One region of the Peribacillus sp. YIM B13481 genome, then DNA from elsewhere that is predicted to be linked to it. Evidence: riboswitches for the same ligand, from Rfam matches in the RefSeq annotation. Region 1 holds a riboswitch; the other holds the start of a gene.

What was found. A riboswitch is a leader RNA that binds a small molecule or an ion and turns the genes downstream of it on or off. The one in region 1 is predicted to bind ZMP and ZTP.
Region 2: linked by a shared signal. The riboswitch ahead of ACFX4X_RS11795 (glutamate/serine transporter AimA) and the one ahead of ACFX4X_RS19415 (phosphoglycerate dehydrogenase) in region 1 are both predicted to bind ZMP and ZTP.

Annotation. Positions count from the first base shown of each region.
Region 1 covers NZ_JBHZPE010000041.1:18,273-29,474, reverse strand. Annotated here, with positions in the region: gene ACFX4X_RS19455 (alpha/beta hydrolase) at 1-369, shown strand, start outside; gene ACFX4X_RS19450 (iron chaperone) at 505-930, shown strand; gene ACFX4X_RS19445 (PTS sugar transporter subunit IIA) at 997-1,488, shown strand; gene ACFX4X_RS19440 (VOC family protein) at 1,731-2,147, shown strand; gene ACFX4X_RS19435 (GNAT family N-acetyltransferase) at 2,504-3,019, opposite strand; gene ACFX4X_RS19430 (VOC family protein) at 3,059-3,838, opposite strand; gene ACFX4X_RS19425 (ATP-dependent metallopeptidase FtsH/Yme1/Tma family protein) at 4,026-4,235, shown strand; gene ACFX4X_RS19420 (hypothetical protein) at 4,284-4,463, shown strand; ZMP/ZTP riboswitch at 4,694-4,772, shown strand; gene ACFX4X_RS19415 (phosphoglycerate dehydrogenase) at 4,915-6,114, shown strand; gene ACFX4X_RS19410 (DUF4405 domain-containing protein) at 6,409-7,314, shown strand; gene ACFX4X_RS19405 (FixH family protein) at 7,748-8,218, opposite strand; gene ACFX4X_RS19400 (PepSY-associated TM helix domain-containing protein) at 8,246-9,589, opposite strand; gene ACFX4X_RS19395 (M4 family metallopeptidase) at 9,973-11,031, shown strand; gene ACFX4X_RS19390 (protealysin inhibitor emfourin) at 11,064-11,202, shown strand, end outside.
Region 2 covers NZ_JBHZPE010000016.1:52,602-63,803, forward strand. Annotated here, with positions in the region: gene ACFX4X_RS11755 (ABC transporter ATP-binding protein) at 1-207, opposite strand, end outside; gene ACFX4X_RS11760 (PLD nuclease N-terminal domain-containing protein) at 204-443, opposite strand; gene ACFX4X_RS11765 (helix-turn-helix domain-containing protein) at 895-1,440, shown strand; gene ACFX4X_RS11770 (thioredoxin family protein) at 1,681-2,241, opposite strand; gene ACFX4X_RS11775 (GRP family sugar transporter) at 2,437-3,297, shown strand; gene ACFX4X_RS11780 (glucose-1-dehydrogenase) at 3,316-4,101, shown strand; partial or broken gene ACFX4X_RS11785 (LysR family transcriptional regulator) at 4,180-4,578, opposite strand; gene ACFX4X_RS11790 (FAD-binding oxidoreductase) at 5,301-6,650, opposite strand; gene ACFX4X_RS11795 (glutamate/serine transporter AimA) at 7,004-8,596, opposite strand; ZMP/ZTP riboswitch at 8,649-8,727, opposite strand; gene ACFX4X_RS11800 (amino acid permease) at 9,349-10,737, opposite strand.

The DNA.
Region 1 (11,202 bases):
AATAATGAATATCAAGAAACTGTGTTTCTGGGCAAATCACTTGGCACCATTCCGATCATCAACGGAATTATGAAAAGTGAGCGGTTCATGAATTCCAAAATGATTTTGCTTACGCCGCTATTGAAGTTCGATTCTATTGTGGAAGGGCTATTGAGCAGCAATCATTCAGCACATATAGTAATAGGAGAAAAAGATCATCATTATATTCCAGGTAAAATTCAAATGATAGAAAATAAAACGAATATAAGCATGGATCAAGTCCCTAATGCTAATCATTCTTTGGAAATTGAACCTTTGCATGCTTCAAGGTCGATTACGATGCTGGAAGATGTAATGAAAAGAATGGAAGAGTTCTTAAAGATAGGATAGAACTAACGAACTTGAGCGGATAGCCAGTTATGTTGAATCTGAATGCATGGTTTTGATCATTCATTAAGCCTGCAATCAACTCACGGGTGCCCGGCCTTTAGGAGGGAGTGCTTTTTTTAAGAGTGAAGGGGGATAATGATAACTAATCATGGATTTATGAAAGGAGAAATCATGGAGGGAACCCATAGATTTAATTCAATTGATGAGTACATTATACAATTTCCCGAAGAAGTTCAGGAGATACTAAAAACGATAAGAACAGTCATAAAGAATGCAGCACCGGATGCAGAAGAAAAGATAAGCTATCAAATGCCTACTTTTGCTTTATACGGAAATCTGGTACATTTCGCTGCCTATAAGAAACATATAGGACTTTATCCAACTTCAAGCGCGATCTCTGCTTTTGAATATGCTTTATCTGATTATAAACGTTCAAAAGGGGCCGTTCAGTTTCCACTGAACAAGCCAATTCCTTATGAATTAATAACCGAAATCGTTACATTTAGAGTGGAAGAGAATAAAAAGAAGAAAGCGGAAGGGAAATTGAAAAAGAAAAAATAACAAAAACTATTATCTATGTAACATTTGATTGTGAGATTCAAAAAGATAGAGAAGGGTGGAAATAGTATGTTCAAAAAATTATTCGGTAAAAAAGAAAATGTGGAACATCTGCTTGCTCCTATAAATGGACAAGTTATAAATATTGAAAATGTTCCCGATCCAGTGTTTTCCGGGAAGTTAATGGGGGATGGAATAGCGATTCTTCCTGAGGAGGGGGTGGTTGTATCTCCTATTGATGCAGAAGTGATCCAGGTTTTTCCTACTAAACATGCTTTAGGCCTCCGCACAAAGCATGGCATAGAATTGTTAATTCATATAGGTTTAGATACAGTTAACCTTAAAGGTGAGGGATTTGAAGTCCATGTCGCAGAAGGGAAAAGTGTAAAAGCAGGAGACAGGCTTGTTACATTTGATATCGAATTTCTAAAATCCAAAGTTCCCAGCATCATAACTCCGATTATTATCATGAATGGCGAGCTAGTTGAAAAACTGGAAAAAACAAATATCAGCCAAGCAAATAGTAACGAAACAACGATTATGAGTGTTCATTTGAAGTAAGGCCTAATGTAGAATCGGATTCTTTTGAGAATGATAAGGCATTAAACCCCGGTTCATTCATTGATTCTACAAGTTTAGCCGGCGGAGTCATTAGCCCCATGGGTGTTTACGGTCGGCGATGGTTCTTGAATTGTTTTTGTTATGCATACATCCATTCTTTTTTTGTTGCGGGCAGGATTATCGGAAAATGGAGCGAATAGTAGGTGAATGAACATAAAATAAATCAAGTGAGGGTGAATTTGATGGGAGTTCAAGCAGAGAAGATCTTTGTAAACTTGCCTGTTAAAGATTTGGATGCCTCAATAGAATTTTTCACAAAGGTGGGCTTTAAGTTTAACGAGCAAATGACCAATGAAAATGCAACATGCATGGTTATCAGTGAGTCTATATATGTCATGTTATTGGTTGAAGATTACTTTAAAACGTTTACCAAGAAGGAAATCCCGAATCCAGCAGCAAGTACGGAAGCCATCGTGGCCCTATCGGTTAAAAGTAAGGAAGATGTGGATGAGGTCGTGAATCGGGCACTTGATGCTGGCGGAAGGCCTTTTAATGAAGCCATCGATCATGGTTTCATGTACGGTTGGAGTTTTCTGGATATCGATGGGCATTCTTGGGAAGTTTTTTACATGGACGAAAGCGGATTTAATCAAAATTAAATCAAACGCAAGGCACACTCCTCACTTAAGGGCTGTGTCTTTTTTTGAAGTCAACATGATTGCCTGCTAGAAGTAGGAACCCGTTAGTTGGAGTGTATAACATCATATTTAACAAGTAAGACAAAGCAGGGGAAGGTGAGAAGAACTGAAGTTCCCAACAAAATTCGGCACTGATATGAAGGATGAAGAATATGAAAACCCTTCCCACATAAAATGTGGGAAGGGATTTCTAGTTTATGGACACAGAACTTTGCACTATTATTCTATCGGTTTAATTCGAGAAGGATGACATAGAAAACTGCTAGAAATAAAAGGACCCTTCGCATCCAGCAGCATTCATCTTAAATGAAGTTTAATCATAACAATACAGGGCTAATATCTTTCCACTCATAAACCAATAGATTTAATTCAGCACCAGTCATTTTGATTTTTTCGGTTTTAAGCAATTCAGCACCAAAAGCCTCATAGAAAAATCGAGAGTTATTATCTTCAAGCACCTCAACAAAAATTGTATGGAAGCCCAGTTTTTTAAATATAAAAAATAATTCTTTGATGAGTTTCTTTCCAATCCCCATTCTTTGAAAATCTTCGAGGATATATATCGCAGTTAGATCACCCGAATCTTCAACTTTATTCGTTTCCCTTTTTCCTCCGCTTATAAATCCGACTATTTCTCCCTCGTTATTTTCTGCTACATAAACATGGTTTCTATCTTTAGATATATTCTCTATCCATACGTCTTTCCTTTTCCCATAAGACAGTTTATCTAAAAAATCACTTGGCATTATATTTTTATATGTGGTACGCCAGCAATCGACATGGACTATTGCTATACCCTCAGCATCAGCAACGTTTGCCTTTCTTATTAACAAATTGATTTCCCCCTTTACAGGTTAAATGAGAAACGCGGTTCAAATAGGTAAATTCAAATTTTTCACCATTGACGCACTGAATTCAGGAGTATGTTCCATATAAAAAGGATAACTATCACGAAGTATAAATAGTTTCTTAGAGTCATCTAAAAAAGTGTGATCCATTTGTTTTGTCAGTTCATCAATAAACCTTTTATCGGGTGTACCGAACGTCACCGCCATTTTTGGCGGTAAGGCCTTCATGGCAATAGGGATCCAAGGCCTTTGTTTTGAAACCACTATTGCATGTGCTGTTCCGCTAATTACGAAATTAAATATATCTTGATCTTGTTCCGTTTTCATACCAAGGTTACTTTTCAGCCAATCGCGTAAGCTTGGTACCGAATCCACAGGGAAGCCAATCTCTCTTAAATAAAGTGTTCTTAACATTCCGGATGCCTTCAGTTCATCTTCATTTACATAATCATGGGCAATGATTTCGAGAAGGTGGCCATCCCCATCACGAAAATATAGATTTTTTCTTCCGTTCGTTTCGTCGATATACTGACCATGTTCTTGTCTTAGGACCAATAATCCGGATTGTTGGATAAATGATGCCGCTTCATCAAATTGAGAATATGGGACTTGAAATGCAAAGTGTGCTGGAGAAATGGGCTCAAACGCTTCTTTAAAACTCAACGTAGTAAAGGGCGTCAGCTGAAACTGAATGAACTCTTTAGATTCTGATAGAATGGGGAGCTGCAGGCGGTTAGCGTAGCATTGCTTTACACCTTCAATAGATACTGTCAGTAATTCTAAATCTGCGAAATGAGTAATCAAAATTTTCACCCCTTATCTTCTAGTTTGCTATACCTCCTATTTTTTACTAATATTATCCATTTTGCAACTAACCTGCCCGAGTCCAAGAAATCAACAGGGCCTTCTTTTTATGAACATGGAATAATTGTTAATGATTACTATTATATGATACTATTGACCTAGTTTGTTTCGTGGGGGAAGGTGTAGGATGAAGCGGATTTTCCGTAATAAAATATTTTATTTACTAATCTTCTTGGTTACCTTGGGGATTGTGTTTATTTTTAATAATGACAATGAACCGACTGAGGAATTAACTGAAGATGAATTTTTCACAACTTTAGAGGATGGCAAAGTAACATATTTGGAGTTGGAGCCCCAAAAAAGAGTTTTTGAAATAAGCGGGCGGCTGAAAGGTTAGGAAAAGGATCAATATTTTATCGCCACTATCCCAAATAGTGAAATTTCGATGAATAGAATGAATGACGCTGCAGAAGAACATGATATAGAAAAAATTGTGGTCATGCCACAAGACACAGAGACAAGCGCATGGGTCAATTTTTTTTCAACGTCCATTCCGATCATGATCATTTTCACCCTATTTTTCGTTATTTTACTATTGGTCAAAAGAATGAACCATTCTAAATGATGAAAAAACTTGCTTTTCCAATTGGATGGTTTGTGTGTTGTTTGAAATGAAAGGGAAATCATTAGAGGAAATTGAAGAATACTGGCGTGAGCATGATTTGGCAAAGGCTATTAAACCTGCTTAAGTTGGCCATTCGCAAGCGGTCATGCTGAGTGTTGACTTCTTCCATATAAAACCTTTAAATTGATATTGAAATTTGCTGAATAATTTGATAGAATAAAATCAATCAAAAGACTATGTGCAACTGGCGAAACACGGATAACCGTGAGGGAACACATAGTGTCGTAGCCGTTCGCCTGGGCAGAGGTAAGGGATTTTATCCCTTGCCTCTTTCTGTTTATTAACAGAGGATAGTGAAGTTTTAAAGAATGCAGATTTTCATGGGCAAAAAATATTGTCAATATTTCGAAATTTGAAAAAAAACTATCATAATCAAAAGGGGACAAACAAGATGAGCACAATTCTTTTAGAAAAAGTGAAAACGATCAAAACGTTAAATAATATTGCTGAAAGCGGGCTAAATGTATTCAATAAAGGCGATTTTACGGTCGACAATGACAGTGAAAACCCTGATGCGATCGTTGTTCGCAGCTTTAACATGCATACAATGGAATTCGGAGATCAATTAAAAGCAATCGCAAGGGCAGGGGCGGGAGTCAATAATATTCCGGTCGACAAATGTACCGAGCAAGGAATCGTTGTTTTTAATACACCTGGTGCTAACGCTAACGCTGTAAAAGAAATGGTACTGACATCATTAATGGCTTCATCTCGTAACCTTTTTGCCGGTGTGGCATGGACAAAGACATTAGAAGGCGAAGGAGAACAAATTCCGAAGCTTGTAGAAGCAGGAAAGAAACAATTCGTTGGAAAAGAAATCAAGGGAAAAACTCTGGGTGTAATCGGCTTAGGTGCGATCGGTGCGCTTGTGGCGAATGATGCCCTGGATTTAGACATGGATGTAATTGGATTTGACCCGTTCATCTCTGTCGATACAGCTTGGAATTTATCTCGCAATGTACAGCGCGCCATGACGATTGAAGAGTTGTTTGCAGAATCTGATTACATTACTGTACACGTTCCATTAACGGATGACACAAGAGGAATGTTTAACCAAGAAACATTTGGCATCATGAAACCAGGCGTTCATATTTTGAACTTCTCACGCGGTGAGCTAGTGAATGAAAATGATATGGAAGCTGCACTTGAAAGCGGGAAAGTTGGCAAGTTCATTACAGACTTCCCGAATGAAAACGTGCTGAAAATGAAAAATGTCGTTCCAATTCCGCATCTTGGTGCCTCTACGCAAGAATCAGAGGAAAACTGTGCCATCATGGCAGCACGTCAGGTGAAAGGATTTTTAGAGACAGGGAACATCAAGAACTCAGTGAATTTCCCAAATACTTCCCTTCCTTTTACAGGAAATCGTCGTGTGGCAACATTCCATGAAAACGTTCCGAACATGGTTGGGCAAATCACACTGGCTGTATCAGGCTTTAATTTGAACATCGCTGATATGGTTAACAGAAGCCGTGGGGGATATGCGTATACGATCATCGACATTGACGGTGAAGTAAACGGCGATATCATTCCTAGCTTGGAAGAAAAAATCAAGCAAATCGAAGGCATCGTTACAACCCGTATTATTTAATTGAATCAGGAAGAAAGCATGAAGGAACGCCCTGATGCTTTCTTGCCCAAATGATAAATAGCAGTGCAAGCCTCAATTCCTTTAAGGAGTTGAGGCTTTTTAATTTGCATGGGTTTAGCGTTATAAAGGAATTGTTGGTAAGTTCAGTGTCTTCAAGATGCAATTCCTCCAGTTAATTCTCCTTAAACTCCCTTAATAAAAAATTAAGAAAAACTATTCATAATAAGTTTCACCAATATGAATAGGGAGTTAGTTAAAAAAAATCAAGGACAAACTACTTAGGGAGGATAAGATATGAAAAAGCTGATGTTCGTGAAGCTTGGATTAGATATTTTAATGGCCGTTACGTTCGTATTATTTTTCAATAAACAAGTATTAGGAGGATTAACGTTTCATGAAATTGCCGGGTTAGTAATTGCCGTATTATTTTTCATCCATGTGTTGCTCAATTGGCGATGGGTAAAAAAAGTCACGGTTAAATTGTTTGACCGCAAGCTACCTCTTAAAACAAAATTTGGTTATTTTTTAAACGTAATGTTATTAATTACAATGACCTTTATTATGATCAGTGGCATTTTTATTTCAAGAGTTGTATTCCCAAATATCAACGTTGGTAATGAACAATGGTTTAAAATTTCTCATATATCCATTTCGTTTTTAGTGCTTATTTTAGTTGCAGCTCATATTGGATTACATTGGAAATGGGTAATAAATGTTTTTAAAAATATGATGAAGTTCAGAACCCCCAAACCATTCATAGGGATTTTAGCAAGAGCAGCAACAATTGCTTTATTAGTGTTTGGGGGCTATCAAATGTACTCAACAAATTTCATCATGCAGCTGCAAGGAGTTGCGAACGTGTTTAATCTTTCTTCTTCACAAATGCCAGAAGGCGGCTTCGAAAGGGGAGAAAAACCGAACTTTCAAGAAGGGGACTTCAAAAGGGGAGAAAGACCAAACCCTCCGGAAGGCGGCTTCGAAGCGGGAGAAGGCCAATTTGAAAAACCAATGTCAGAAGGTAGCCTAAAAGGGGAAAAAGGCCAATTCGAGAGTTCGAATGCTTTAGGTGTTATCATAACGTATTTTGGCATTATGTCTGTATTTATAATTATCATTTATTATATGGAAAAATTTATAATGAGAAATAAAAGTAAAAAGAAAAAAACTAACTCCAGTAATGGGGATTTAACGAGTGTATAAAAAGCAATTCATACATAAACCGGATACTGCTTTTGTTCGTTATTACCTTTCGTTTTGTTCTCATCCTGCCTGAGGGAAAAACAAAAAGGGGAAATTTTACTTCTTCCTAAGCCTAGCTGGATTATCAAGAAGTACATACACTTTTGAAAGCCTATTTAAAAAATCACTAAAATTGGTAGGGAATATACTGGCTCAACTAATGTCCCTAAAAATTGTGACGATTCCGTTGATGCAGTATATTCGATGTTAAAAAGACTCCAACAGGAGGAAATTGCTCGGTATTGCCTACATTCCAAAATCCATAAATCGGGATAGGTATACCATTCTCTCCAATCATAAAAAAATAATAGCTAAAATTCTTACCCATATCATTACCAACAAAACGGGGTAGTAATCCATAAAAAATCCGGTCTTCAATTGAAAAACGGATTTTTTAATGATGATGTTCATGACTTTCTTCTAGTTTTTGAATCCCTTTTTGCAAGAATTTCAATTCACTTTGAGAAAGTTTTCCTACGATAAACTGTTTTTGAGGCATAATGATTGAACCATCGTTACTAGCATGTACTTTTATATAGTATAGACCATCACTATCAAAGTTTTTACTTAAACTATAAATACCGTTCCCCTCTGCCTCAGCTTGTTCCATACTATATTTGATGGAGCCATCTTGTTTCCATATCTCAAAATGAACAAAATCCGCGTTTTCAACCATTTTACCACCTTGAGTAAGCACAGCCTTTATCGTCTCCTGTGTATTAGCCGAAAAGGATGCTGGTATAATTATCTCAGCTTCAAGTGGTGTTTCTTCTTTGTATAGATTAGTGACATCCTTTTCAAGTGAACAAGCACTTAGCAATAGGCTGAAAATAAAGATTAAAGAAATACATATATTATTTTTCACGGCAAAAGCCACCCTTTACATATCGATTCATGCATTCAAAAACTTCTTAACTGCAGGTATTCTTTTAATAATTAACCAGTCAATTAGCCAAACGACAATAAGAGACAAACCAACCAAAGGAAACAAAATTCCTAGACCTATTAATAGAATTAGAAAGAATTTCATGTTGTTTATAGGAGGAGCTTTTGGTGCACCCAATCCTTTTTTCGGCTTTCGCTTCCACCATAAATAAAAACCACTAAATGCAACAAGCATAATTCCTAAACAAATAAGAAGGCTGATTATTTGGTTAATCAAACCAAATTGGGTCCCTTTATGCAAGGTAATTCCCCAAGCAACTATTTTTCCTATTAAACCGTAATGATCATAACGATAATCAGCTAGAACTGCACCGGAATATTGGTCAATATGTATAGTCGCTTCATCCTGTGCTTTCGGTGGAAAAGCTGACAATGTATAAACGCCATCCGTTTCTGTTGGAATATTAATGCTATAACTTGGATGCATACCCTCTCGATTCGCTATCGTAACTACATCATCAATGGACAGTGGGATAAAACCTTGAATATCTGAGATAGGTACATCTAAATTTTCTGCTGCCCAAGGTACATCTGCAATATCTTTTGTTTTAATTAAGGATGTTGGAGCACTTCCTGTCCATATGGAAGGAGGATACCCAGATCCGGAATTGGTAGTTAACGTTTGAAAGTTACTTCCCCAAAAACCTGACCAAGGCAAACCTGTCATAATTAAAAATAACATTCCTGCTGATATCCAAAATGCAGGTACTGCATGTAAATCTCTTCTGAAAGTATTTTTACCTTTATTTATTCTTGGAAAAAGAACACCAGAAAGACTTAACTTATTTTTGGGAGACCATAAATAAAGACCAGAGACAATTAACACAACTGCCCAACACGCAGCTAACTCTACAACTCTGTCTCCCAAGGTGCCAGCCATCAGTTCACCATGAAATTCTTCAATCTTATCCATAAGTCTGTCTTCATCTTTTAACTCTCCAATAGATTTACCTGTATACGGGTCTATAAAAATGGTAAGGGACTCATTATTAGCAGTAATGCTTACTTCGCTTGAACGGGAGGCAGTATCTCCGGGATGATATTTTGTCACCACTGCATCAGGGTATAGCTTCTTCACATTCTCAATCTGCTGAGATGCTGGTATCTTATCTCCTTGCTGAATAACCTCTTGATAGTCTTGGTAAAGCAAGTTTTCAATCTGTGGCTTAAATAAATAGATGGAGCCAGTAACTGCCAGAATAATAAGTAAGGGTGCAAAAATAATTCCAGCATAAAAATGCCATCTCCATACTGTTCTATACAGAGAAGTGTTTGGTTGTTTTGTTTCCATTTATTCAGGACCTCCGAGTCGTACTATTAATTTCACTATATAGATGATAAAAGAAAAATGTGAGAAAAATATGAAATTTATTAAAAAATTGGAAGTTTGTATTTGTTAAAGATGAATGAGCATATCGACTAAGAAGAATAACTGTAACTAAGGAGTGAATCTGCCGAGAAAGAGTTTGCAAGCAGTACAATAGGAAGGAATGAAGGGAAATGAGGTAAGTATGGCGAAAGTAATCTATAGAAATGTGTTGAATATAGGAAAAGCATCAAACACTCACTTGTTGAACGGATAAGTACCATGAAGGATGTTGAAGACAGACGCGTTGGCATTATTGTATAACGAAAATGTAAATGATCGAAAAAAAACATGAAGGAGTGTTGAATATGCACAAAAGAGATTGTTCCAAAAAGTGTCAGTGTTTCATCGTACCTAACTATATTCTTGAGAATTTGGCACAAAATGATGTGGAAGAAGCACGGGTCAGTTTAGCGAAAAGCCGTCATATGCGCAGGCGCAGAATCTTGAAAGAATATGATATTGATGGTGTTGTCGCTTTAACTGATGCAGGATCTGGTCCTCGTGGAGAATCTGCCCGCCATGTTTATGATTGCAGGGGAGGAACGAAACTCCGGGAGAATGAGGCCAGGAAAGAAGGGGATCGATCAAGTGCAGACCCAGTAGTTAACGCTGCATATGATTATAGCGGAGTTGTGCGTGACTACTTCAAGGATGTCTTGCATCGTAATTCAATTGATAACAAAGGCCTTGATCTCATTCTGAACGTTCATTATGGGAATAAATTCACGAATGCCTATTGGGACGGGGATGAAATGGTTTTTGGTGACGGCGATGGGGTCATCTTTAGCAATTTTGCCAATTCACTCGATGTTATTGGACACGAACTTACACATGGGGTTACGCAGTTCACAAGTGGATTGGAGTATGATGGTCAGTCTGGGGCCTTGAATGAACATCTTTCGGATGCGTTTGGAATTGCCATAAAACAATTTCATTTAAAGCAAACCGCGGGAGATGCAGATTGGCTAATCGGTGCTGATATAATGGGACCATCACTGAAAGGACAGGCGCTCCGTTCGATGAAAGCACCAGGTACTGCATTTGACAATAAGTTAATGGGGAAAGATTTGCAGCCTGATCACATGAGGAACTTCTATAAAGGAGATCGGGATAATCATGGTGTCCATATCAATAGCGGCATACCAAACAAGGCCTTTTATCTAGTATCGATGGAGATCGGAACGGACAAAGCGGCTTTGATCTGGTTCAATGCGATGCAGAATTTATTTGCAACGGCAAATTTCAATCAATTCGTACAAATTGTCATCAAGTCAGCGCAAAAACTTGTTGATAGTGGAGAAGTTCCGAAAACAGCTGTAGGGACAATTGAAAATGCTTTTAAAGCGGTTGGACTGCCTGAGTAGTCATAATCCATGAATAGGAGGCTTCATTTAACATGCATATCCAATTTAGCTGCATAGGGGGATTTGCCAACCTCGACTTGAACTTTCAGATAGACACAGATGAATTGCCAGAGGGAAAAAATGAGGAATTACTGAATTTAATGAAGACAGCTGACCTTCCAAATGCCCACC
Region 2 (11,202 bases), on a different contig from region 1:
CATTTTTGAAATTTTCTTACCATCAAGCAATACCTCTCCCATACTTGGATCTATAATATCTGCAATCACTTTTATTAGTGTCGATTTACCAGCCCCATTTGGCCCGATCAATCCAACACATTCCCCTGATTGCAGTTCCATTGAAAAATTATTGACCGCTGTTTTTTCTTTGAATTTTTTTGTAACATTTCTAATTTCTAATTTCATATTCTGTCACTGTCCTTTCTACCAATAACGAAGTACAGAATTGGACCAATAGTATTTGCAAAAATAATGATGAGTGTCCACAATAAAACATTTTTTCTCGTCTTTCGATGTCTGTATAAATCAATCAATGCTATAAGGACTAAAATCAATCCAATAACAATTACCGGTAAAATAATCGGCAGAATAGACATGAAATCAATATCTTTCAATTCGTTCCATCCATAATGCAATTCCATATATAATCACTCCTTTAATAACGAAATAATGTTATCATTATCAATAATGATAACATGTAAACTGGAATATTGCACCTATTTTTTTCTTTATAAAATATTGTTTTAGTTTTTATTGTTATTTATAATGATAATATTATCATTATAAATAACAATAAAAATATAATGATATTTTTAACGCTTATTCGTGTAAATCCTCTATGCTTTATTGCATGGAGAGATTAGCTTTTAACAATTGAAAATATTTAAAAATGGCTTTTTATTTACTTCGAAAAAATATTTCGGTAATATTATTTTTCCAAATGTGTCATTTTCGTAAATGAAAATGATTCCAACATTACAATATATGATTAAATAAACTTATTATTCATGACCTATAAGGAAAGAGAACTGCTGAAACATCAAAATTGATTAACATTATCCAGTTATTAATTTCTAATGTAAGGAGAATACGATGATTAATAAAGCTGAAATTTTAATGCACCCTGTAAGAATAAAGATTTCTCAAGCTTTAATGAGAAACAGGGAAAATGGTTTAACACCATTAGAAATGTTAAAAATCATTAAAGATGTACCACAAGCAACATTATATAGACATATACAGGTTTTGTTGGATTCAGGGGTCATTCGCATTGTAAAAGAGAAAAAAGTGAGATCCGTTTCCGAAAAATACTATGTTTTAAATGAAGAAGAAGCGCGACTTAGCGGGGAAGAATGGAAAAAATCTTCAAATGAGAAAAAACTGAACTTTTTTTCTTATTATCAATTATCCCTTATGACTCAATATCAGAACTATCTTACTAAATTAGAAGAAAGAGACTGCTCAGAAGATGGGTCAACCTTTTCACTTTTAGAACTAAAGCTTGATGATGAAAGTTTTATTAACTTCCAAAATGAATTGAACGATTTAATGTTGAAATACTACAAAGCTACGGATCAAAGTGCTAAACAGGACTCTCCAATACGAACCATCGGCGTTACAATTATTCCAGAATCATAAACAAATGAAAAAGGCTGTTCCAAAACCATGGTACCATAAACCATAAAAAATATAGAAAAAAACGTTAAAAACATATCTATATATTCACAAGCAATAGGTTCCAATCTCTTTTGGAACAGCCCCTTCATAATGGAAGAAACTCCAATAAAAAAAGTTTACCACCAAGTTTTTATTATTTGCTTTGAGGACATCAAAATGAATATACCCGATGTCAGCTGCAAGAGGGTCACCCATCAACTATCAAATTTTCCCCAAAGCTTCCTTGATACTGCCGTATACTTCGTCCCAAAGGTGTTTATCTTCAGAAAAAGCCACTGTTATCTTTTTAAAAACTTCTTTTTGCTCTGCCTCAAAACTTTCATCATCCTTAGCAGGCAGGTCAGATCTCAACTCCATTACGTACTCTTGCACTTTTGGTGCGCGAGGTCCCCAAACCGCTTTTTCTTCACCATTCCTATCAATGAATATAAAGATTGGAATAGAACGCGCTGTTCCATTCGTTAAGTATTGATCGATCAGCTCAAGATTTTGATCTCGTAAAACCATGCGAGTATCAATATTTGCCGCTTCAGATATATTCAGCAGAATAGGTATATTCATCATTGCATCTCCGCACCAGTCTTCAGTAATGACAATTGCTCGAAGTTCCTTCGATTTTAATTCATTAAAAAAAACTTGATCCGCTTCAGTAATGGAAAAACGCTCCTGAATCGATTGTAAGTTTTCTTTATGGACTTTCATCGAAGATATAAATTCTTTAGCCGGAATCCCCTTTTCAAACCATTCATTCAGTGTCGTCATACTATTTCTCCTATCTATTTTTAAGTTAAAAGTAGCATAAACCACTTATTATTTCATTGTTTCAGCCCTAAAATTACAAATGGTAAATTAAATCCATGTTTTCATTCCCGTGTAAAGGGAAAACTCTAAATACATTCAATAGCTTACTAACTAACTATTTTATATTCATTAGAACATTGTTTTCTAGTTTAGGAGATGAAATTTGTGGAAGGTTTTCTCTTTGCGCTACTCCCTGCATTGACATGGGGCAGCTTAGTGCTTGTTTCCGAAAAACTTGGAGGCAACTCTTATAATCAAACACTTGGCATTACAATCGGTTCATTACTGTTCGCCATCTTGATGTCTATCATCAATCCACCGGAATGGAGCAGTCTAGTCTGGATTGTCGGCATCATATCCGGAATAGGGTGGGCATTCGGGCAATTATTTCAATTTAATAGCGTCAAGGAAATCGGAGTATCTAAAACCGTTCCAATCTCAACCGGACTGCAAATCCTGGGAAATACATTTTTTGCCGTTATCATTTTCAGGGAATGGAATGACAAAATTACAATCATCATCGGCATAGCTGCAATCATCTGCTTGATTACGGGTGTCTTGCTGACAAGCTATGGCGACGGTGTAAACAAAAAAGAAGGAAGCATGAAAAAAGGGATTTTTTATCTTTCCATTTCAACGTTGGGTTATGTTACATATGTCATTGTTGTCAGATGGAATGAAGTTGACGGATGGTCGGCCATCCTGCCACAAGCAATTGGCATGTTCCTAGCTGCCCTGCTCCTTTCCATCAAACATAAACCGTTTAATAAGTATGCCGGAAGAAATATTCTAACCGGAATGATGTGGGCAGTGGGTAATATCGGTCTCCTGCTCGCTAATCCAAAGGTTGGCGTTGCCATTGCATTCTCATTTTCCCAAATGGGAATCGTCATTTCCACTTTAGGAGGCATCTTTCTTTTAGGAGAGAGAAAATCCAAAAAGCAGATGGCCTTCGTCATCATCGGATGTGTACTCGTAATTGCTGGTGGAATCATGATTGGCTTTACAAAAGAATAGTAAAAGGAGCGATAAATGATGTATGAAGATTTAGAGAAAAAAGTAGTCGTGATCACTGGGGCGGCAAAAGGGTTAGGTAAAGCCATGGCCGAAAGGTTCGGTAAAGAAAAAGCACATGTCGTATTAAATTATCACACTGAAAATGGGGACCATAAGGAAATCATTAAAACGATTGAAGCAGCAGGCGGGAAAGCCGCAGCCATTCAAGGCGACGTTTCAAAGGAAGCAGATGTAAAGAAATTACTTTCATTTGCTATCGACACTTTCGGTACCATCGACATCATGATCAACAATGCAGGCATTGAAAATGAAGTCCCGAGCGAAAAGCTGACGCTTGAGGATTGGCAGAAAGTCATCGATGTAAATCTTACGGGTATGTTCCTCGCAAGCAGGGAAGCTATCAGTTATATGCTCGATCATGGTATCAAGGGCAATATCATTAATATGTCTTCCGTTCATGACCGGATTCCATGGCCTCATTTTGTCCATTATGCAGCAAGTAAGGGCGGAGTGAAGATGATGACAGAAACCCTTGCACTTGAATATGCTCCTAAAGGGATACGGATAAATAACATTTCCCCCGGCGCAATCGACACACCCATCAATGCAGAGAAGTTCAATGACCCAAAATCTAAACAAGAAGTCATCGACCTGATACCGATGGGATATATCGGTAAACCGGAACAGATTGCCGCTTGTGCTGCCTGGCTAGCCTCAGCTGAATCAAGCTACGTAACGGGCAGGACCTTATATGCTGATGGCGGAATGACCAAATATCCAGGATTCCAAGCAGGAAAAGGCTAAAGTTTTTCTGTTTTAGGTAGCTGTTGAAATTTCCCTTTTATAACAAGAAAATGTATATGGATAGTAGAAAAGAATTTATTTTTCCATTAATACATCATTTGTTGCTGAAATAAATTTAAAGCGTAAATTGGGGTTTTCCATTTTCCATAGAGGAAGAGCAAATGGAATAAAGTATTGCGATGTAATGATATTAGCCCCTATCTTTATTTCCTCCAGTTCGCTTCCTGTTTTCAACTGTTTTTTCCCCTGTTGAAAGGTGCGAATAATTTGATCCGCAAATGGAATGAAGGCTTTCCCTTTTTCGGTTAAAATAATCCCTCTCCCTTGCCTCTCAAATAGTACTGAATCGAGTTCACTCTCAAGTGTCTTAATTCTTGCCGAAACCGTTGGCTGTGATAAAAACATTGCCTCTGCGGCTTTATGAAAACTATTAAGGTGAACAACATACATAAAAGCTTCAATATGGTCAATATTCATCTTCCCAACTCCTTTTTCCAAAATGAACGCAAAAAGCTCCTGTTCGCTTATCGCGTTCAGGAGCTTTTGGTTGTCCAATCAGCTCATCCTATTATAATAATTCTTTCACCGATTTTAATCCTATAAAACCAATAAGTAAAGGTGTAATTTAATTAACTGAACAATCAACAAGTCACGATATATTTATTGCGATTCATACAACATGGTATTCAAGGAACCTAATACTATTTATGCAGGTAGAGGATTCTAAGTAAATAAAACTAATAGTTCCATTCTCTTTTTCCCGATTTTAAAAACTAAAGCTTCATGGATTTGGATGGTCACTTGATCATTTATTGTCCACAAGTTATGCACAGAATCCTTATCTATTCTTTGTTCGTCAATCTTTTTTGGACGTTTCGGGACTTTTCCAAGCGGTCCACTTTTTAGGAAATTGATGGACCATCATGTATATGTTATATTTTTTCTCCTTATAAAAGAAAAGAAGGGTCAACCTAATGTAGGGAATTCCAATAATGACATAAGGAAAGAAACTACATGCCTCAACAATAAATTGATAACAATCAATTAAATCAGGGAAAAGCAAACGTTACCTTACGCAAACCTTACTTTCATAAACATGATTTTGGGGATTACCTCAATTAATATACACAAACCTAAATAATAGAGTACCCATATTGAGGAATAAGCCTTTTAATAACAAATGATTTTGATGCTTCCATTCAACCCCACCTTTTTAATGGCGGTATGCTTTGAGGGAATCTAAACGTATTGTATGGATCATAGGTCGTTTTCACTTCTCGAAGCCGTTTGAAATTTTCTCCATAGTACGCAGTTGGCCAATCTTTGATGAGGGTATCCGGCCAATTCACATAGTCACCGGTCGTATACGGAGACAAGGCGTACTTAAGTTCCTTGATCCAATGAATGTTATGCCGCTCTTCTTCTGGATTAGTCCATGTAGCCAAATACTCCTGGGCGATTAAAGCATCCCGATAATAAAATGCCGTTTCCGTTGGTTCCGCACGGCCAGCCGCTCCTCCAAGGGATTGATGCCAAATGGCTGCATTTTCATTTGGAGCGTTTTCCAGAAAATGCTTCATCGTCAAGATTGCTCGCTGAGGAAAAGTTTTTTCAATGAAAGAACCTGACCTCTTACGATGGGCCGGTCGATTTCCACTCGGATCATTAAAGAATCTTACGGCTTCAATGTACGGGACTTCCTTTATCATGACATTTGTTGGTGAACCAGTTTTCGTCAAAGGTTTTAGAAGCTGCTTTAACCTATGTGACGTTCCAACAAATTCACCTTGAGCGATAATTTGGTTTACTTCCTTTGCCTTGAATTCAATTTCAGAAGTTAGACATTCATCAGCTTGAGGGGCCCAATCCTGCCAGGCATTAAACACCGCTTCGAAATCTTTCCACCCCCATGTGACGGAGAAAACCGATACCCTTGATACAGGGTGTACCCTGAAAGTAAGAGAAGTGACTATGCCAAAGTTTCCCCCTCCACCCCCGCAGCATGCCCAAAATAAATCACTATTAATTTTCCTATTTGCTTTAATGAGTTTGGCGCCCATCTTTCCACACGCCCTTACCATTTCTATTTCAACCAGATTGTCACAAGTAAGTCCAAAGCGCCTCGTTAACATCCCTATACCACCGCCAAGCGTAAGACCTACAAGACCTACACCGCTTTCGGTCCCAGCCGGAATCGTCGTTCCATACTTCCATAGCTTATTATATACTTGCCCTAAATCAGCTCCGGCTTCAATTTTTGCGATCATTTTTTCACGATTGACCTTGATCTTATACATTTCACTAATATCAATGATTAGACCGCCGTTCACTAATGAAAAGTTTTCATAACTATGCCTGCCGCTCCTAACCCGGAAAGGTGTATGATTTTCCCGGGCCCACTTCAGTGAATTCAACACATCATTGGTATTTTGACAAAACACAATGACCTTTGGGAATTTAGGAAAACTTAAGTTATTATTTATCCTGGCATGCTCATACTCGGCATCATTAGGTGTAACGATACGCCCGGTAAGCTTTGTTCTTTCCAAAATATAAACCCCTTTCTCAGATGATGTAGAGAATTATATATACTATGAAATTCTTTAGGAAAAGACACATTCTATAGGTGGAAGTGATTTAAAAACAATCCAATTCATACTTTTACCTCAACCTCCGCACTAAAAAGTAGGATATTTAGTTTTTCTATATGATAGAGCATACTTATCTCGCAAGATTTCATTATTTACTTGTGAATTCCACCAATTTACTCGCAAAGACTAAAAAACCCTTAAAACAAAATAACGTTACAATCGCCAGCACTTATTTTAAAATAAATAAAAAAACATGGTCATAAAATAACCATGTTTTCTTTATACTCATATAACTGTGTCTGCACAAAAAGTTATTTATTGATAAATTCTTTGTTGATTTTTTCAGCTTCATCCATGTATTCCGTTTTAATGCCGCTCTTAACTCCCCACCAAAAGAAGCCAAGTGCCAGACATGTAATGACCACCATATCCCAGCCAAATGTAAGAATATTTTTTCCGCCGAACTTCTCACTTCCAATATAAGAAATCAAAATCATACAACCTAAGTAAAGAAGCATCCAAACACCTGATAAAAATTGTTTTTTGAATCCATTCCATTTATTTTTAGCTTGATAATAAAAGTAAATAGGCAGTCCAATGGCAATGATGAAAGCGACTTCTCCTGTTAATGGCCAACGCGCCCAGTATAAAGTAAGCGATGCAAAAACAAATCCGCAAGGTGCAATAATAGAGGCACCTTTTAAGTGAAATGGACGGTTAAAATGTGAAGCGGTACGTCTTAATGTTGCCAATGCAACTGGCCCCATGATATACGAAATAAGTGTGGCAACTGAAATCACTTCTGCAAGTACGCCCCATCCGCGGAATAAAAATAAAAAGATAAAACATACACCTAAGTTTAATAACATCGCTGGACGCGGAACACCATAAAGTGGATGTAATGTACCAAAGATCCTCGGTAAGTACCCATTTTTCTGCATTCCATAAAGCATTCGCGAAGTTGTAGCTGTATAAGTGGCACCTGAACCAGACGGTGAAACAAACGCATCTACAAACAATACAATCGCTAACCAGTTAAGGCTTAGAGCAATTGCCAAATCTGCAAAAGGTGAATTAAAATTCAGATGACTCCATCCGTTCACGATCATTGACGGATCGACTACACCGATAAACACAACTTGTAACATAACGTATATAAAACCTGCAATTAGAATAGAGCCAATAACAGCAATAGGTATAGACTTATTCGGTGACTTCGCTTCACCTGCCATATTAACGGGACTTTGAAATCCGTTAAACGCAAACACTATACCAGAAGTAGCTACTGCTGTTAAAACGCTTGCCCAGCCATATGGTGCGATACCCTGAGAACTTGTAAAGTTTTCACCATGAAATCCAGCAAAAAATAACGATCCTGCCATTACACCTGGAACAATTAATTTAAAAATGGTAATAAATGAATTTGCCTTAGCAAAAAGGTTGACTGTCCAATAGTTGACGAAGAAATAGAACAATAGTAGTAAAGAAGCTATGAATAATCCTTTGGTCGTTAAGATATTGTTATCAACTAAAGAATGAGACCATCTGGCCCATTCCCAAGGCCACGTACTCATATATTGTACCGAAGCAATGGCCTCAACGGTAATAGTCGAAGCGATTGATATCCAGTTCGCCCACGCAGCTAAAAATCCAATAAAAGAGCCATGCGAATATTGAGGATACTTAACCATGCCTCCAGCTTCAGGAAACATTGCCCCAAGCTCTGCGTAAGATAATGCAATAAATAAAATTACCACCATACCGATAATCCAAGAAAAAATAGCTGCTGGTCCAGCAATCTGGGCAGCTTTCCACGCTCCGAACAACCAACCTGAGCCGATAATAGAACCAATACCTGTCATAGTTAAAGCAAAGGTCCCCATCTTTCTATGCATATTACTCATCTCTACCTACACCTCTTCCTAGGAAAATAAAAAACACTTGATCTATAAATCAAGTGTTTGCCCAGGCGCGCGGCTTATACTCTATATGCTCCCCCATGGTACTCCATGTTGCGCCAGTTACATATAGGAAAATAGTTTTTTTAAGTATATAAGATTATTTTAAATTCCACAACACTTAAAAAATATTTATATTTTTAAAATATTACCATTGATTTTTCGGAATTACCTATCAATATCCTTTTAAATTTGAAAAAATTAGGTGAATAAAGGTACAAAAAACAAACATTCGATTTTCAGAACATATGCTAAAACCTATAATCATTCCCCTTAAACATTATACTTAAAAATCTTAAATAGCCTATATGTGCAAAATGAACCGTTTATTTTTTACAAATTATATCCCAAAAACATTTACATAAAATTCATGCACCAGTTAGGAAAACCTTATTTTCTACCAAGGAAATACTTGAAATACTCCATACCTTTATTGAGAATTTTTTTCTACAATAACCAAAAAAAGTCATGCACAAGTTGGGAAAAAGCCTGAGGGATGAAGATTTCTCTTTATCTCTCTTTGTTTTATCCACAATTTATGCACAACTTTAATTAGTGTCTATTATATTTATACTAAGGGGAAACACACTCGGCAAAGCTCGAGTCATGAACGTAGATTAAACAAGATGATCTCCAAAAATCCTTATTATAGAAAAACTCGTATCACTCATCTTTTTATCAAAATGGCACGAGACTTCTTAACTGGAAATCTCATCATCGGATTTAGCATCCAATGGTATTCGTTTATCCATTTTCAGCATGTAATAACTTACTACGACCAATGCTAGGAAAACAATCCCGACAACCAAGGAAATCCTGGTACTTGGATTGATCCACATACCCACCAGCACCATCAGTAAAAAGGCAATTGTCGCATAATTACTGTAAGGGGCAAACGGCATTTTGAACGGATGTTTCTCCATTTCAGCAGCATTTACCTTTCTGAATTTAAGCTCACTGATAAGTATGACAAACCATGGAATCATTCCGGGTAAAACACTCGCACTGTACACATAAAGGAATAATTCCGGCGGTGCAAGGTAATTCAGGACAACCCCGATACCCAATCCTAATAGTACAGCGATCGTACAATATGCCGGCACTCCACTTTTAGATACTTTTGCAAAGATTTTAGGAGCTTGGCCATTCAATGCCAGTGTGTAAAGCATACGCCCTGCACTGAAGATCCCACTGTTGCATCCGGACATTGCCGCAGTGATTACGACAAAGTTAATGATGCCTGCAGCTGCTGTGATACCGATTTTAGCAAAGGTTGAAACGAATGGACTTCCGATGTCATCTAGTTTATCCCATGGATAAACCGTCACGATGACGAATATAGCGCCAATATAGAAAATTAAAATGCGCCATATGATTGATTGGATCGCTTTTGTTACGGTCTTCGTTGGATTCTTCGCTTCTCCGGCCGCGATGCCGATGAGCTCAACGCCTTGATAGGAAGCCACGACAAGGGAAAGCGCAAAGAAGAATCCTGTCCAGCCTCCAGTAAAGAAGCCGCCATTTGCCCAAAGATTCGATAATCCAATTGCGTCTCCGCCATTCCCTATTCCAAAGAAAATAAGGCCAAGGCCGGCAATGATCATCAATACAATCGTTATTATTTTTATAAGCGCAAACCAAAATTCAAATTCCCCGAAAGATTTTACGGAAATGAGGTTGGCTGCCCCCAAGATGATCATGGCGACCACACCTGGAATCCAAGCTGGTAACTCCGGGAACCAATACTGCATATACATTCCAACGGCGATGATTTCGGACATTCCTACGATTACCCATTGAAACCAATTGCTCCAAGCAGTCATATAACCTGCCAAAGGATGTATATAGCTGCTAGCAAAGGATGCAAAAGAACCCGTAGTCGGTTCTAAATATAGCATCTCCCCCATAGAACGCATGATGAAAAATATAAATATACCTGCGATGGCATATGCAAGCATTACAGAAGGCCCTGTCCATTTGATCGTGCTCGCCGATCCCATGAATAACCCGACCCCAATGGTTCCGCCCAAAGCTATCATTTGAATGTGACGTGCCTCCAGCCCTCTCTTTAATTCCTTGTTTGACATGATTAACTCCCCCAGATGCAATATTAGCAGCAATGCTCTTCCATCCTTACCGCCAATCGACTCTATTTATTATTGTGGTTAGAAATGCCTTATCGTAATCATATAAATAACACTTTAATTTTGTTTTCTTATCTTATAATAGTAAATACTCTGTAAAAACACAAATGTATTTTTCAAAAAAACAGTTGTCAAATATATCTTGACGATTTTTCCTATCTTAAAATACCTTTTCAAAAAAAGTGAATCAGTATTTTATAATAGTGATTACATAAAAAAAAGAGTAGAAAACAATCACTTCTGCTTTGAACCATTCAAAGTCTTTTCAAGTGAACGTTCAAAAAAATTAAAACCATTTCAATGTGTTATAAACCTCATATAAGACTGGCTAACTCCCAAAAAAAATTGTTGACCTTCAGAAAAATAGATGATAGAATTCCAATATTATTTTATAAGTATAATGAATGC